3 regions of the Cellulosimicrobium sp. NPDC030954 genome follow, and region 2 is predicted to be linked to each of the others. Evidence: riboswitches for the same ligand, from Rfam matches in the RefSeq annotation. Region 2 holds a riboswitch; each other region holds the start of a gene.
The links. Region 2 has a riboswitch for S-adenosylmethionine ahead of ACZ402_RS01275 (LLM class flavin-dependent oxidoreductase). Riboswitches for the same ligand answer to the same signal wherever they lie in the genome.
Positions count from the first base shown of each region.

Region 1: it holds a riboswitch for S-adenosylmethionine, as region 2 does, so the genes downstream of both, ACZ402_RS11825 (hypothetical protein) here and ACZ402_RS01275 (LLM class flavin-dependent oxidoreductase) in region 2, are expected to answer to the same signal.
Region 3: it holds a riboswitch for S-adenosylmethionine, as region 2 does, so the genes downstream of both, ACZ402_RS13245 (methylenetetrahydrofolate reductase) here and ACZ402_RS01275 (LLM class flavin-dependent oxidoreductase) in region 2, are expected to answer to the same signal.

Region 1 is NZ_JBVIFN010000005.1:76,496-80,401, reverse strand. It holds gene ACZ402_RS11830 (nuclease-related domain-containing DEAD/DEAH box helicase) at 1-749, opposite strand, end outside; gene ACZ402_RS11825 (hypothetical protein) at 812-1,417, opposite strand; SAM riboswitch class IV at 1,484-1,599, opposite strand; gene ACZ402_RS11820 (hypothetical protein) at 1,611-2,465, opposite strand; gene ACZ402_RS11815 (hypothetical protein) at 2,705-3,790, opposite strand; gene ACZ402_RS11810 (hypothetical protein) at 3,837-3,906, opposite strand, start outside.
Region 2 is NZ_JBVIFN010000001.1:300,017-303,922, reverse strand. It holds gene ACZ402_RS01285 (aldo/keto reductase) at 1-576, opposite strand, end outside; gene ACZ402_RS01280 (Dps family protein) at 841-1,326, shown strand; gene ACZ402_RS01275 (LLM class flavin-dependent oxidoreductase) at 1,396-2,550, opposite strand; SAM riboswitch class IV at 2,931-3,056, opposite strand; gene ACZ402_RS01270 (TetR/AcrR family transcriptional regulator) at 3,229-3,906, shown strand, end outside.
Region 3 is NZ_JBVIFN010000006.1:57,335-61,240, reverse strand. It holds gene metE (5-methyltetrahydropteroyltriglutamate--homocysteine S-methyltransferase) at 1-866, opposite strand, end outside; gene ACZ402_RS13245 (methylenetetrahydrofolate reductase) at 899-1,894, opposite strand; SAM riboswitch class I at 2,058-2,160, opposite strand; gene ACZ402_RS13240 (hypothetical protein) at 2,262-2,576, opposite strand; gene ACZ402_RS13235 (hypothetical protein) at 2,672-2,935, shown strand; gene ACZ402_RS13230 (sodium/solute symporter) at 3,005-3,906, opposite strand, start outside.

The DNA of each region.
Region 1 (3,906 bases), on a different contig from region 2:
GCCCGCGCACGCCGGCGCGCCTGCTCGAGCGCGAGCCACGTCTTGCCCGCCCCCGCGCCGCCGACGACCCTCATCCGGCGCACCTCGGAGAGCGCGTCGAGCACGCGGGCCTGGTCGCGGGTCATCTGCTCCAGGCGCGTCTCGTGCTCCAGGGCGAGCGACAGGTGCTCCGTCTGGCTGGGGAAGCCACCGGCGAGCGAGTCCACGAGGGCGGGGACGTCGTCGACCGCGAGCCCGGCATGGCCCTGGCCGTGCCGCTCGACGGCGCGCTTCACCCGCTCGGCGACGCCGCCCGACCGCTCCAGGTCGCCGCGGTCCACGAGCATGTCCCGCGGAAGGTCGACCGTCTCCCAGTCGCGCGGGACGTACCGGTGCGGGAACGCCACGAGGTGCGCGGTGCGCGCCTCTGCGGCCCACAGGTCGCGACGGCGCAGCAGGGCCTGCAGCGCGTGCCGAGCACCCTGGACCTGGCGCACCGGGTCGATGCGGTGCCGCCGGGGACCGTTGCCCTGGAACCAGGTGCCGTCGACCCGGTCGATGTGCCCGCCCTTGACCTCGATCGCGGCGAGCCCGACCCCTGGCCAGGCGACGAGGACGTCGATCTCGTACTCCTGCTCGTCCTCCTGCACGTGCACCCCGTGGAACAGCACGACGTCGTCGGGGAGCTGTTCGCGCAGCGCGTCCCACACGGCGCGCTCGGCGCCGCCGTCGTCGGGGAACGTCGGGTCGGGCGGGAACGCGAGCGGCATGTGCCGTTCGTACCGCACCGTGCCGACGACGTCACGGGTCTGACGACCTGCGGTCTCCCGCGTCACGGGATTTCACCCGCTGCGACGGCCACGGGGCTCGCGGGGTGCACGGCCCGTGCCCACGCGAGGAACGCGGCGCGGCGGGACACGGAGTCCGGCCCGCCGCCACCGCGGGTGCGCCAGTGGTCGAGTCGCGCAAAGTGCCGCACCGTCATGGGTGGCTGGGGCTCGACCCGGCGGTCGGGCTTCCTGTCCCAGAACGGTGCGTTCGTGTCGAGCTCGACGACGCCGAGGCCGCTCTCGCGCGCGCGCCGCCACCGCGTCGGGAACACGAGCGTGACGTAGGCCTCCATGCGCCGCAGCGTCTGGTGGTCCTGCGTGATCCCGGTCAGGGGTTCGGCACCGAGCGACGTGGCGATCGCGGCGTCGATCTTCTGGCACGCGTCGCACACGCGCCGCTCGATGTGGAAGCGGCTCGTCATCTGGACGCGTTCGCTCAGGCAGACGTGGCAGAGACGCAGGAACGGGTTGAACGAGCACCCGCGCGACGGGACCGGGCGCGGGTGCCCGGTGTGGACCGGGCACACGAGGTGCCCCTCGTCGCTCACGAGCAGCTGGCACGGGTCGTCGGTACGGACCCACAGGGTCATGGTCGGGGTCGGGTTCATCGGAGCAGCCCTTCGGTCAGGGCCGACGGCACCCGGGCGCGCAGCAACGCACCGAGGCGGACGTCGACCTCGCACTTCCCTGACCGTTCGGCCAGGGCCGGTCTTCCTCCTGGGGCACCGTGCGCGAGGGGCGCGGTTGCCGGACCGGCACGCGGAGGGCGTCTCGCCGGTCACTCGTGACCTGGGCAGATGTCTACCTCACCCGCTGATCGGACGCAACCTCGCTCCCCGGGCTGGCCGGGCCGTGCACCGGCCGGAGCGGCTCCAGACCGGGGTGATCTCTCAGCGCCTGCTCACCGTGCGTCCTGTACAGGGTCATCACCGCGGCGAAGGGGGCGTGGTCGCCGGTGAGCAAGAGCGGCTCGGTCGAGGAGAACTGGCAGACGAGGGCCCACCCGCCGGGTTCGGGGAACACCGCCGTCATCGCGGAGTAGTCGAACGACAGCCATCGCCCATGCACCTGGACCAGCAGCCGGTGGTTGCTCACGACGAGCCGGGAGACGCAGCGCTCACGCCACTGCTCTCGGGCCTGCGCCTGGGCGGCGCTGCGCTCGGCGGCGTTGGCGATCGCCGTCACGGCAAGGCCGGTGAGGACGAACGACGGCCGCCCGTAGTAGAACCCCGACGTCTGCGTGTAGCTGACAGTCGTCCCGTAGTAGCGCGCGTACCCGGCGGGCACGTCGCAGAAGAACTCCTCGCCCGCGTACGGGACGACGTCCCACACCCGCAGCGTGGGCGGAACCTCCCGCGCGAGGAGATGCCGGTGCAGGCCCTGGGCGTTCGCCCACGCGTGCGCGGCGGCGTCGCGCCGGCCGATCTCGGCACGCTCGGTCGCAGAGAACCGACCGCGGCTGCGCCGGTGCTCCCGGAATGTCCTGGCGCCCTTTGCGATCGCGACAGCGAGCAGGGCGACCGGCCCGAGGAACGCCACGGCGACCACCAGGAGCACGAGGAACGCCCACGCCCCGTGGTAGAGCTCGTGCCGGTTGAGCGCGTCGAGGGCGAGGACGCAAGCGAGGAACACGGCGGGTGCGGCGACGAGCGGCACGACCCATCGTGCGTGCCGCCGGACTCGTCCCGCCCTCGCCGCCGCGCGCGGATCCTCCATGAAGCAGCCCCCTGCTCACGTCGTGCGTCGGGTACTCACCCGCCGTCTCTGGAGGCACGGTAGTCGACTCTCTGAAGGCAGGGAGTCGACGACCGCGTCGTCTCGCCTCGGCGGCCCACAGCCGGAGCTGCACCGCAGGACGGGCCGCACCTCGCGGCCCGTCCCACGGCGTCGGACCTTCAGCGCGCGACGACGGCGCCTCCCAGCGGGCCTGCCGTGGGCTGGATCTCGCGCGCGTAGCAGTAGAACCCGGGCACGCGCGCTCCGGACCGGAACGTCACCTTGTTGAGCTGGCCACTCTGGCTCGCGATGACGGTCCACGGGAGAGGTCCACCCGCGGCCGCATCCACGAGCTGCTGCAGCGCCGCGCGCGACGAGTCCGCGTTGAGGTAGACCGGCACGCCGCGCACGGTCGCCCAGACGACGGCGCGTCCACCGAACGTCCCCACGTCGGCCAGCGTCGGCGCGCCCGTCGCGAGCACCGACCGCACGTGCTCCAGCAGGTGCGGCTCGTCGAACGGGTCGTCCTTCGTCCCGCGCGGGGCGGGCCGCACCGGTGCGGGCACAGGGCTGCGACGACCGGTCGGAGTGCTCGCGCGCCCCGGCGCGGAGCCACCTGCCGCCGCACGGTCCGCCTCGGTGTACGCGGCGTGCTGGTCGCGCGCGGCAGCGGGCGCCGCGCCGGCCCACACGGCTCCACGCATCGCGGCCATGCTGCGCGACGTCGCGGCGTACGCCTGGTCGACGTTCGCCGTGTCGTACGTGAGCGACCGCTCGCGCTTCACGCCGAGCGACGCGCCGACCTCGATCGCGTCCTGGTTGGCGCCCATGTAGAGGAACGTCCATCCGAACTGCTCCTCGCGCTCGGTGACGAGCGCCTTGATCGCGGCGTGCGTGTACTCCTTGGAGTCGTTCTCGAGGCCGTCGGTCATGATCCCGACGATCACGGCGCCGGGCCGCTGCTCCTCGGGGAGCTGGGCGATGCGCAGCGCCGTGGTCTGCACGAGGCGCCCGATGGAGTCGAGCAGCGCGGTCATGCCACGCGGGTGCAGGTCCAGCGGGGGGACCTCGCGCACGTCGAGGTCCGTGTAGACCTCCTCGTACTCGTTGTCGAACTGCGCGAGCGTGACCGTGCAGCGGCCGGGTGCGTCGCGCTGCTCGGTGAGGAACAGGTCGAAGCCCTGCTCGGTGGCCTGCTTGATCGACTGCATCGAGCCGGACCGGTCGAGCAGCATGGCGAGGTGGGTGAGGGTCTGGTCAGGCATGGCGGTTCCCTTCGTCGTGCTGCTGGACGGACGGTGCTGTGGACGGTTAGGTGCGGCGGCGGAACCTCAGCGGTTCGACGGCGGTCGTCGGCTCGGGCGGCGGGGTTCCCCGCTCG
Region 2 (3,906 bases):
GTACTCGCTCTGCACGGCCGTCACCGGGTGCACCGCGTGGGCGCGGCGCACCGTCGCGGCGGACGGCTCCGAGAGGCCGATGCCGCGGACCTTCCCGGCCTCCACGAGCCCCGCGAGCGCACCGACCGTGTCCTCGATCGGGACCTGCGGGTCGACGCGGTGCAGGTAGTACAGGTCGAGCCGGTCCGTGCCGAGGCGGCGCAGGCTCGCGTCGACCGCCGCGCGCACGTACGCGGGGCGACCGTCGACCCGCCGGCCGTCCGGGTGCCCGCCCGCGGGCGGGAGCCCGAACTTCGACGCGAGGACGATCTGGTCGCGGTGCGCCCCGAGTACCCGGCCGATCAGCTCCTCGTTGCGGCCGTGCCCGTAGACGTCGGCGGTGTCGATCAGCGTCACCCCGAGCTCGAGCGCACGTCGCAGCACGGCCTCCGCCTCGGTGGCGTCCGCGGGGCCGTACGCGTCCGTCACGGACATGCCGCCGAAACCGACGGCCGCGACGGTGAGGGCGGCGTCCCCCGCGCCGAGCGTGCGCTGGGGGAGGAGGTGCAGGGCGGCAGGGGCGAGGTCGTCGGTCATGACGCCAGCGGACCACTCCGGGCGTCGCTCGGCAAGGGCCGCGGCGGGTCCTCTCACCTGGCGAGAGAACGTGACGCGCACCCCTCGCGACGGGCACCATCGGCCCGTGTCGCCGTAGGTCAGGCACGCCTGTCCTTGCTGGCGGGAGCGGGGAATCCTACCTAGTCTGGAATCGTTCAAGAGAACGAGCCACGAGGACGGCACCGACGGAAGCCGGGTGACCGCCGCACGTTCCGGGAGACCCCCGAGAGAGCGAGGAGCACCATGTCCGCACCCACCATCCACCGCGCCACCGCCCGATTCGAGGCGTCGGAGACGCTCCGCGCCCACCTGCAGCGCGTGCTCGTCGCGCTCGTCGACCTGCACGTCCAGGGCAAGCAGGCCCACTGGAACGTCACGGGCCGCGGGTTCCGCGACCTGCACCTCCAGCTCGACGATGTCGTGGACGTCGCGCGCGAGCACAGCGACACCGTCGCGGAGCGCATGCGCGCGCTCCAGGTCGTGCCCGACGGCCGGACCGAGACCGTCGCGACGACGACCGACCTCTCGCCGTACCCGGCCGGCCTCGTGTCCGTCGGCGACACGGTCGACGCGATCGTCGAGCGCATCGCCCAGACCGTCGAGGTCGTGCGCGAGGTGCACGACGGCGTCGACGCCGAGGACCCCACGACCGCCGACATCCTGCACGAGATCATCGCCGACCTGGAGAAGCAGGCGTGGTTCCTCTCCTCGGAGAACCGCGAGGCCTGACGAGCCCGTCGGCCCGGGCGTCGTGGTCGCACGAGGCCCGGGCCGCACGGCCTGCGCCGAGGGGCTCGGTCAGGCGACCGCGACGTGCCGGGATGCTCGTCCGGAGAGACCGAGCGTGTCGCGCAGCGTCGTCCCGGGGTAGGCCGTGCGGAACAGGCCGGCCCCCTGCAGGAGGCGCACGACCCGGCCGACGATCGCGTCGAGGTCGGTGCTCAGGGACGACGGGCGCAGGAGGAAGCCGTCTGCCGCACCGGCGCGCACCCACTCCTCGGCCGTGACCGCGAGGTCGCGCGCCGTGCCGACGTGCGTGAGGGAGTCCGTGTCCCACGAGACGCCCTCGAGGTCCTCGATCAGGTCGAGGCGCGCCTGGGCGCTCGCACGCGTGTCGCCGATGACCACGTACGCGTCCACGAGGACCCGCAGGGCGTCGGGGTCGCGCCCCGCGTCTGCCGCGGCGGCGCGCACCTGCGCCCGCCGGGCGACAGCCTCGTCCAGCGTCGCCGCCCGCACCCGGACCACGTCCGCGCGGCGGGCCGCGAGGTCCAGCGACGCGGGCGTGCTCGCTCGCACGACGACGGGCGGCCGGCCCTGCGGCGGCCGCGGCGTGCTGGACGGCCCCGCGACCGCGAACCGGATGCCCTCGTGGTCGACGTGGCGGAGCTGCTCGCGATCACCGGGCCGGCCGGTCGCGACGTCGCGGGTCTCCGCGTCGTCCTCCCACGAGTCCCACAGCCGCGTGACGGCCTCGACGGCCGCGCCCGCCTCCGCGACGGCGCCGGGCTCGTCCTGCGCGCCGTCGGGCCCGGACGCCGCGGCCTCTGCCGGCGTGGTGGACCACCCGACCTGCCAGCCGGCGCGTCCAGAGCTCACGTGGTCGATCGTCGCGATCGCGGTGGACACGTGGAAGGGCTCGGTGTGCGTCGTCGTCACGGTCGGGACGAGGCCGATCCCCGCGCTGCGGGGCGCGAGGCGGGAGGCGACGAGCGCGGCGTCGAGCCGGCCCCGGACGGACCCGTCGCGGCTCGGCCGGAGCGTGAACGCGTCGTCGAGCGTGACGAGGTCGAGCAGGCCGCGCTGGGCGGTGGCGACGAGCTCGACGAGGCGCTTCCCGTCGAAGAGCCGCTGGGCCTGGGTGCCCACGGTCCGCCAGGCGGCGGGGTGCGCGCCGGCGTCGGTGAGGTCGACGCCGAGGTGGAGCGTGCGGGCGGGGCGGGGGTCGGACATCGCGAGGTTCCGTTCTCGGTGCTGCCAGCGCAGCGCCGACGCCGTCGCCGGTAGAGCGCCGACGACGCTCGGGGCGCGGCGGGTGCGGAGGTGGGCAGGGCTGCTCCGCCGCGGGGTGGCAGGACGGGGCGCGGGAAGCCGGGGGCGACGGGCCACGCGCGGGGCGCGCGGGCCTCTTCGGTGGCGGTTCGTCGTCAGCGACAACAGGTGGCGCGCGCGGGACCCGCGGTCCCGAGTGCGCGCGCGGCAGAGGCGCCCGCGGGTGGACGGGGGCACGTCGAGGCGTGCGCGGCGGTCACCGGGGTGCTCACCGCGGTGCTCACCGCGGTGCTCGACTCCCGCCGGTCCATCGTCCGTCTCCTTCGTGCCCGTCGCCGGGCTCCGCGTCCTTGCCCCGCGCCGCGCGTGGTCCGCGCGACGCGGGACCCGGTCCTCACCCGGGGCACCCCACCGCGCGGGAGGGTTGCCGTCCGACGAGCCGGGGCTTGGCGTCGGAGCTCATGACCATGTCCTGTGACCGGGGTACGTCGACCTCGGTTGCGCGGGAACTTACGAGCGGCCGCCGCAGGGTGTCAACGCGCCGAGGGGACCTTCCCACATACTGGACTTGATCGGTCAACTTTCTGCCGCCCGAGGCGCTGCTTGCACCGAGTGCATCGATGCACTTAGTGTCAAGAGGTGCCCCTCCCCTCCGCGACCGACCCGTCGGGCGTGCCCGTGACCGACCCGACGACGGGCTCCGCGCCCGCCCCCCCGACCGGCTCCTCCACCGACCGCCGCGCCGCGCTGCGCGCACGGCACCGGCGGGCGATCGTCGACGCGGCGGCGTCGCTCATGGAGGAGAACGGCGGCACCCGGTTCACCGTCGACGAGCTCGCGGCCCGCGCCGACGTCGCGCGGCGCACGATCTTCAACCACTTCGCGTCGCTCGACGACGTGGTGGTCGAGGTGTGCGAGGATGTGCTGGGCACCGTGGTCGACGCGCTCGGGGCGAGCGCGGCCGACCCCGGCACCGACCGCACGACCCCGCTCGACGACCTCACCGCGGCGCTCCGCGGCACCGACCTCGTCGGCCCGATGTCCTACCTCACGCGCGCACTCGGCGGCACCGCGACCGAGCCCACCCCGCGCGTCACGACGATGGTCGTGCGCACGTTCACCCACCTCGCCGAGCGCCTGGTCGCCGAGACCACGCGGCGGCACCCCGACGTCGACCCGCTCGAGATCGAGATGCTCGTGGGCGCGCTCATGGCCGGGGTCCTGGTGATCCAGCGACGCTGGTGGGCCGCGACCGGCGCCGCCGACGACGACGCCTCGCGCCGCGTCTGGGCGGACCTCCTCGACCACCTCGTCGGA
Region 3 (3,906 bases), on a different contig from region 2:
AGGATCGCGGGCCGCGCGTCCTGCGCCGAACCCGGGATCTCTCCCGACCCGGCGGCCTCCGTGGGGAGCGACCCCGGGTTCGGCACTGGGCGGAGGTCGGTCGCGAGGGTGCGGTAGGCCGACTCCACCGCTGCCGCGAGCTCCGTGAACGGCACGTCGACCGAGTCGGTGACGAGGATCGGCTCGTCGAGCTGGACCCACGGCGCACCGGCGGCGGCGAGCGCGCGCAGCAGGTCGGCGTAGGCGGCGACGACGTCGTCCAGGCGGTCGAGGGGCGAGTAGCCCGAGGGGGCGTCTTCGGCGGCCTTCGAGAGCGCGAGGAACGTCACCGGCCCGACGACGACGGGCCGCGTCACGACGCCGGCCTCCTTGGCCTCGACGAACTCGCGCACGATGCGGTCGTCGACGAACCGGATCGGGGTGTCCGGGCCGATCTCGGGCACGAGGTAGTGGTAGTTGGTGTCGAACCACTTGGTCATCTCGAGCGGGGCGTCGTCGCCCTGGCCGCGCGCGACGGTGAAGTAGCCCGCGAGGTCGAGGCGGCCGGCGTCGTCGGTGAGCGACGCGAACCGCGACGGGACCGCGCCGAGCGAGGCGGCGACGTCGAGCACCTGGTCGTAGAAGGAGAACGACCCGGGGACCGCCGCGTCGTCGGCACCGAGGCCGAGGTCCACGAGCCGGCGCGCGGTCGCGAGGCGCAGCTCGCGGGCCGTGGCCTCGAGCTCGTCGGCGCTCGTGCGCCCGGCCCAGAACGCCTCGACGGCCTTCTTGAGCTCGCGGCGACGCCCGATGCGGGGGTAGCCGAGCACGGTGCCGGCGGGGAAGCCGGCCTGGATCTGGGTAGGGGAGGGTACGGAAGTGGTCATGATCGAAACCTCTTGCTGGTCCGGAGGACCGGTCAGACGGGCGTGCCGTGCGTGGCGGCGCTCGTCGTGGGCAGGGAGGTGCCGGTGACCCACGGCCCGCTGGCCAGGTCCGGGACGAGCGGGGCGGCGGCAGCGCTGGCGCTGCCTCCCGTCCCGGCCGACCCGCCGCCGAGGCGGACACCCTCGAGCAGGTCAAGAGCGGCGCGGTGCTTGTTGAACGTGTACACGTGCAGACCGGGCGCACCCGCGTCGAGGACGCGCTGCGCGAGGTCGACCGAGTACGCGATCCCGTAGGCGTGCTGCGCCTCCGGGTCGGGCAGGGCGTCGAGCGCGTCCAGCAGGTGCTGGGGCGCGCGCACGCCCGTGAGCTCCTCGACGCGGCGGAGCCGCGCGGGCTCCGTCGTGGGCAGCAGCCCGGCGAGGATGGGGATCGTCACGCCGGCCGCGCGGGCCTCGGCGACGAAGTCGGTGTACGACGACGCGTCGTAGAAGAGCTGCGTGATCGCGAAGCTCGCGCCGGCCTGCTGCTTCTGCCACAGGCGGCGCACCTCCTGCGTGCGCGTCGTGCCGGCGGCGGGGTTGCCGTCGCAGAACGTCGCGACGGCGATCGTCAGCGGCCGGGCCGCGCCGCGCAGCGCCGCGGCCGGGTCGGCCGCGCAGCGCGATGCCTCGACCTCGCGCAGGAGCGCGACGAGCTCGGTCGACGACCGCACGCCGTCGGGCGCCGGCTGCCAGTCCGGCTGGTCGCGCGGCGGGTCGCCCCGCAGCGCGAGGAAGCTGCGCACGCCCTCGTCGAGGAAGTCGGAGATGACCTCCTCGACGTCCTCGCGCGACGCCCCGACGCACGTGAGGTGCGCGATCGGCAGCACGGGCGTGCCCTGGAGCAGCCGCCCGACGACCTGGCGAGCCGTCGCACGGTCGGTGCCCGCCGCCCCGTACGTCACGGACACGAAGTCGGGGTGCGTCGCGACGAGACGGCGTGCCGTCTCCCAGAACTTGGGCGCCGCGTCCGGGCGCCGCGGGGGCATGAGCTCGAACGAGACCGTCGGCCGTGCCGCCCCGCCGTGGGCCTGCCCGACGGCGTCCGCGACGCTCACGACGTCGCCTCGCCCGGGGTGCGTGCGTGCGCGACCGCCGTCGGGCACGTGCTGCCCGGACGGTGCGCGAAGGATGCCTCTGAGACCATTAGTCGCTCCATCGACCCTGGCGTTAGCACCTTTGTCCTCGGGAGGCTTCCGTCGGCGGGTTGCTGCGGTGTCGTCGAGCCAGGACTCTCGACCGCTCTGGATGGTTGGCACGATCCTACGACCCATCCGACATGCGGTCGAGAGTGACCGCTTGCTGAGACGGGCGACATCGGTCCCCGTGTCGGACGGACCGCGCCACCAGGCTCGCTCAGGTGCGATCTCGCTGCCACAGCATCTCGACGCCCAGGACGATCGCGCACACGACACCCAGCGTCCCGGGGACCGCCACGAACGCGACGTGGATCGGGCTGTCCTCGTCCGGAAGGAAGAGATCGATCCAGCCCAGCGAGAGGGCCAGGGCCGTCGAGACCCCGCCCAGGCGCGACGACCACGAGAACAGGTGGCTGTGCCAGGGAGCGTCATCCTGCGTGTCTCGGGTCCGCACGTCGATGCTGAAGAAGATCAGCAGAGCGGCGAGGAAGGAGATGAGCGAGACCATCTCGGCGGAAGGCATCGGCTGCATGCGATCGGACCATACCTCCGTGGTGCGTACTTGGCCCGCCGGCAGTGGTTACGGTGAGCCGACAGCCTCAGACAGCGACGAACCGAGGAGCCCGCGTGTACGCCACCCCGACCCGCCCGATGACCCAGGACGAGCTCGACCGGATCTGCCGGGTGTGGGCCGACTGCGGCAGCGACGACCCCACCGACCGGTGGCTCGAGCTGTGGGACGGCGGCGACGCCGACGACCACCCGGAGCAGCGCGACGCGATCGTCGCGATCGCACGGGAGGTCGGCCTGGAGGCCGCGGTCGAGGACGGCGTCCTGCGCGTGCAGAAGACCCAGCAGCTCCACGACGAGATCGGCGCGCGCTGGATCTGACCAGGTCAGGGCTCCTGCGCTACAGATTTCACGCTTTCCACGCTACAGATCTCAGGCTTCACACCGTCGTCAACGACGCCGGAGCTCCGGCACGTGCAGGCGCCGCAGGAACCTGTCGGTGCGCAGGGGCGGGCCGTGCCGGTCGAGGAGCGACACGACGACGACGGTCGCGGTCGCGAGCGGGATGGTCCACGCCGCGGGCTGGGCGAGCAGGGCACGCACGACGCCGGGGACGCCGTCGGCTGCATCCCCGGTCGGGCCGGCACCGTAGCCCGCGGCGACGAGCGCGGACGAGGCGAGCAGCGCCGTCGCGCACAGGACGGACCCCACGACCATCCCCGCCACCGCGCCGCGTGCGGTGAGGCGGCGCCACCACACGCCGAGCAGGATCACCGGCGACAGCGCGGAGGCGGCGAACACGAACACCGTCCCGACGCTCGTCACGAGCCCCTGCGGGATGGTGACGAGCGCGAACGCGAGCGGGATGAGCGTGCACGCGACCGCCGACCAGCGGAACGAGCGCACGGTCCCGCCGAACAGGTCCTGGCTCACGACGCCCGCGAGCGCCACGACCAGCCCCGACGACGTGCCGAGGAACGCGGCGAACGCCCCGGCGACGACGAGCGCGGCGAGCAGCTCGCCGCCGAGCCCGGGGACGAGGCGGGTCGGCAGGGTGAGCACGACGGTGTCCGCGACGCCGGGCGTCGCGAGGTCGGGCGCGACGACCCGGGCGACGAGCCCGAGCGTGCTGGACACCATGTAGAACACGCTGATCATCACGAGCACGACGACGGTCGTGCGGCGGGCCGAGCCGCCGTCGGGCGAGGTGTAGAAGCGCACGAGGACGTGCGGCAGGCCGGTCGTGCCGAGCAGCAGCGCGAGCAGGAGCGACACGGTCGCGTACGCGTCGAGGCCGCCGGGCCCGGCGTCGTGCGGGAACACGGCGGCGGGGTCGAAGGTCACGCTGGCAC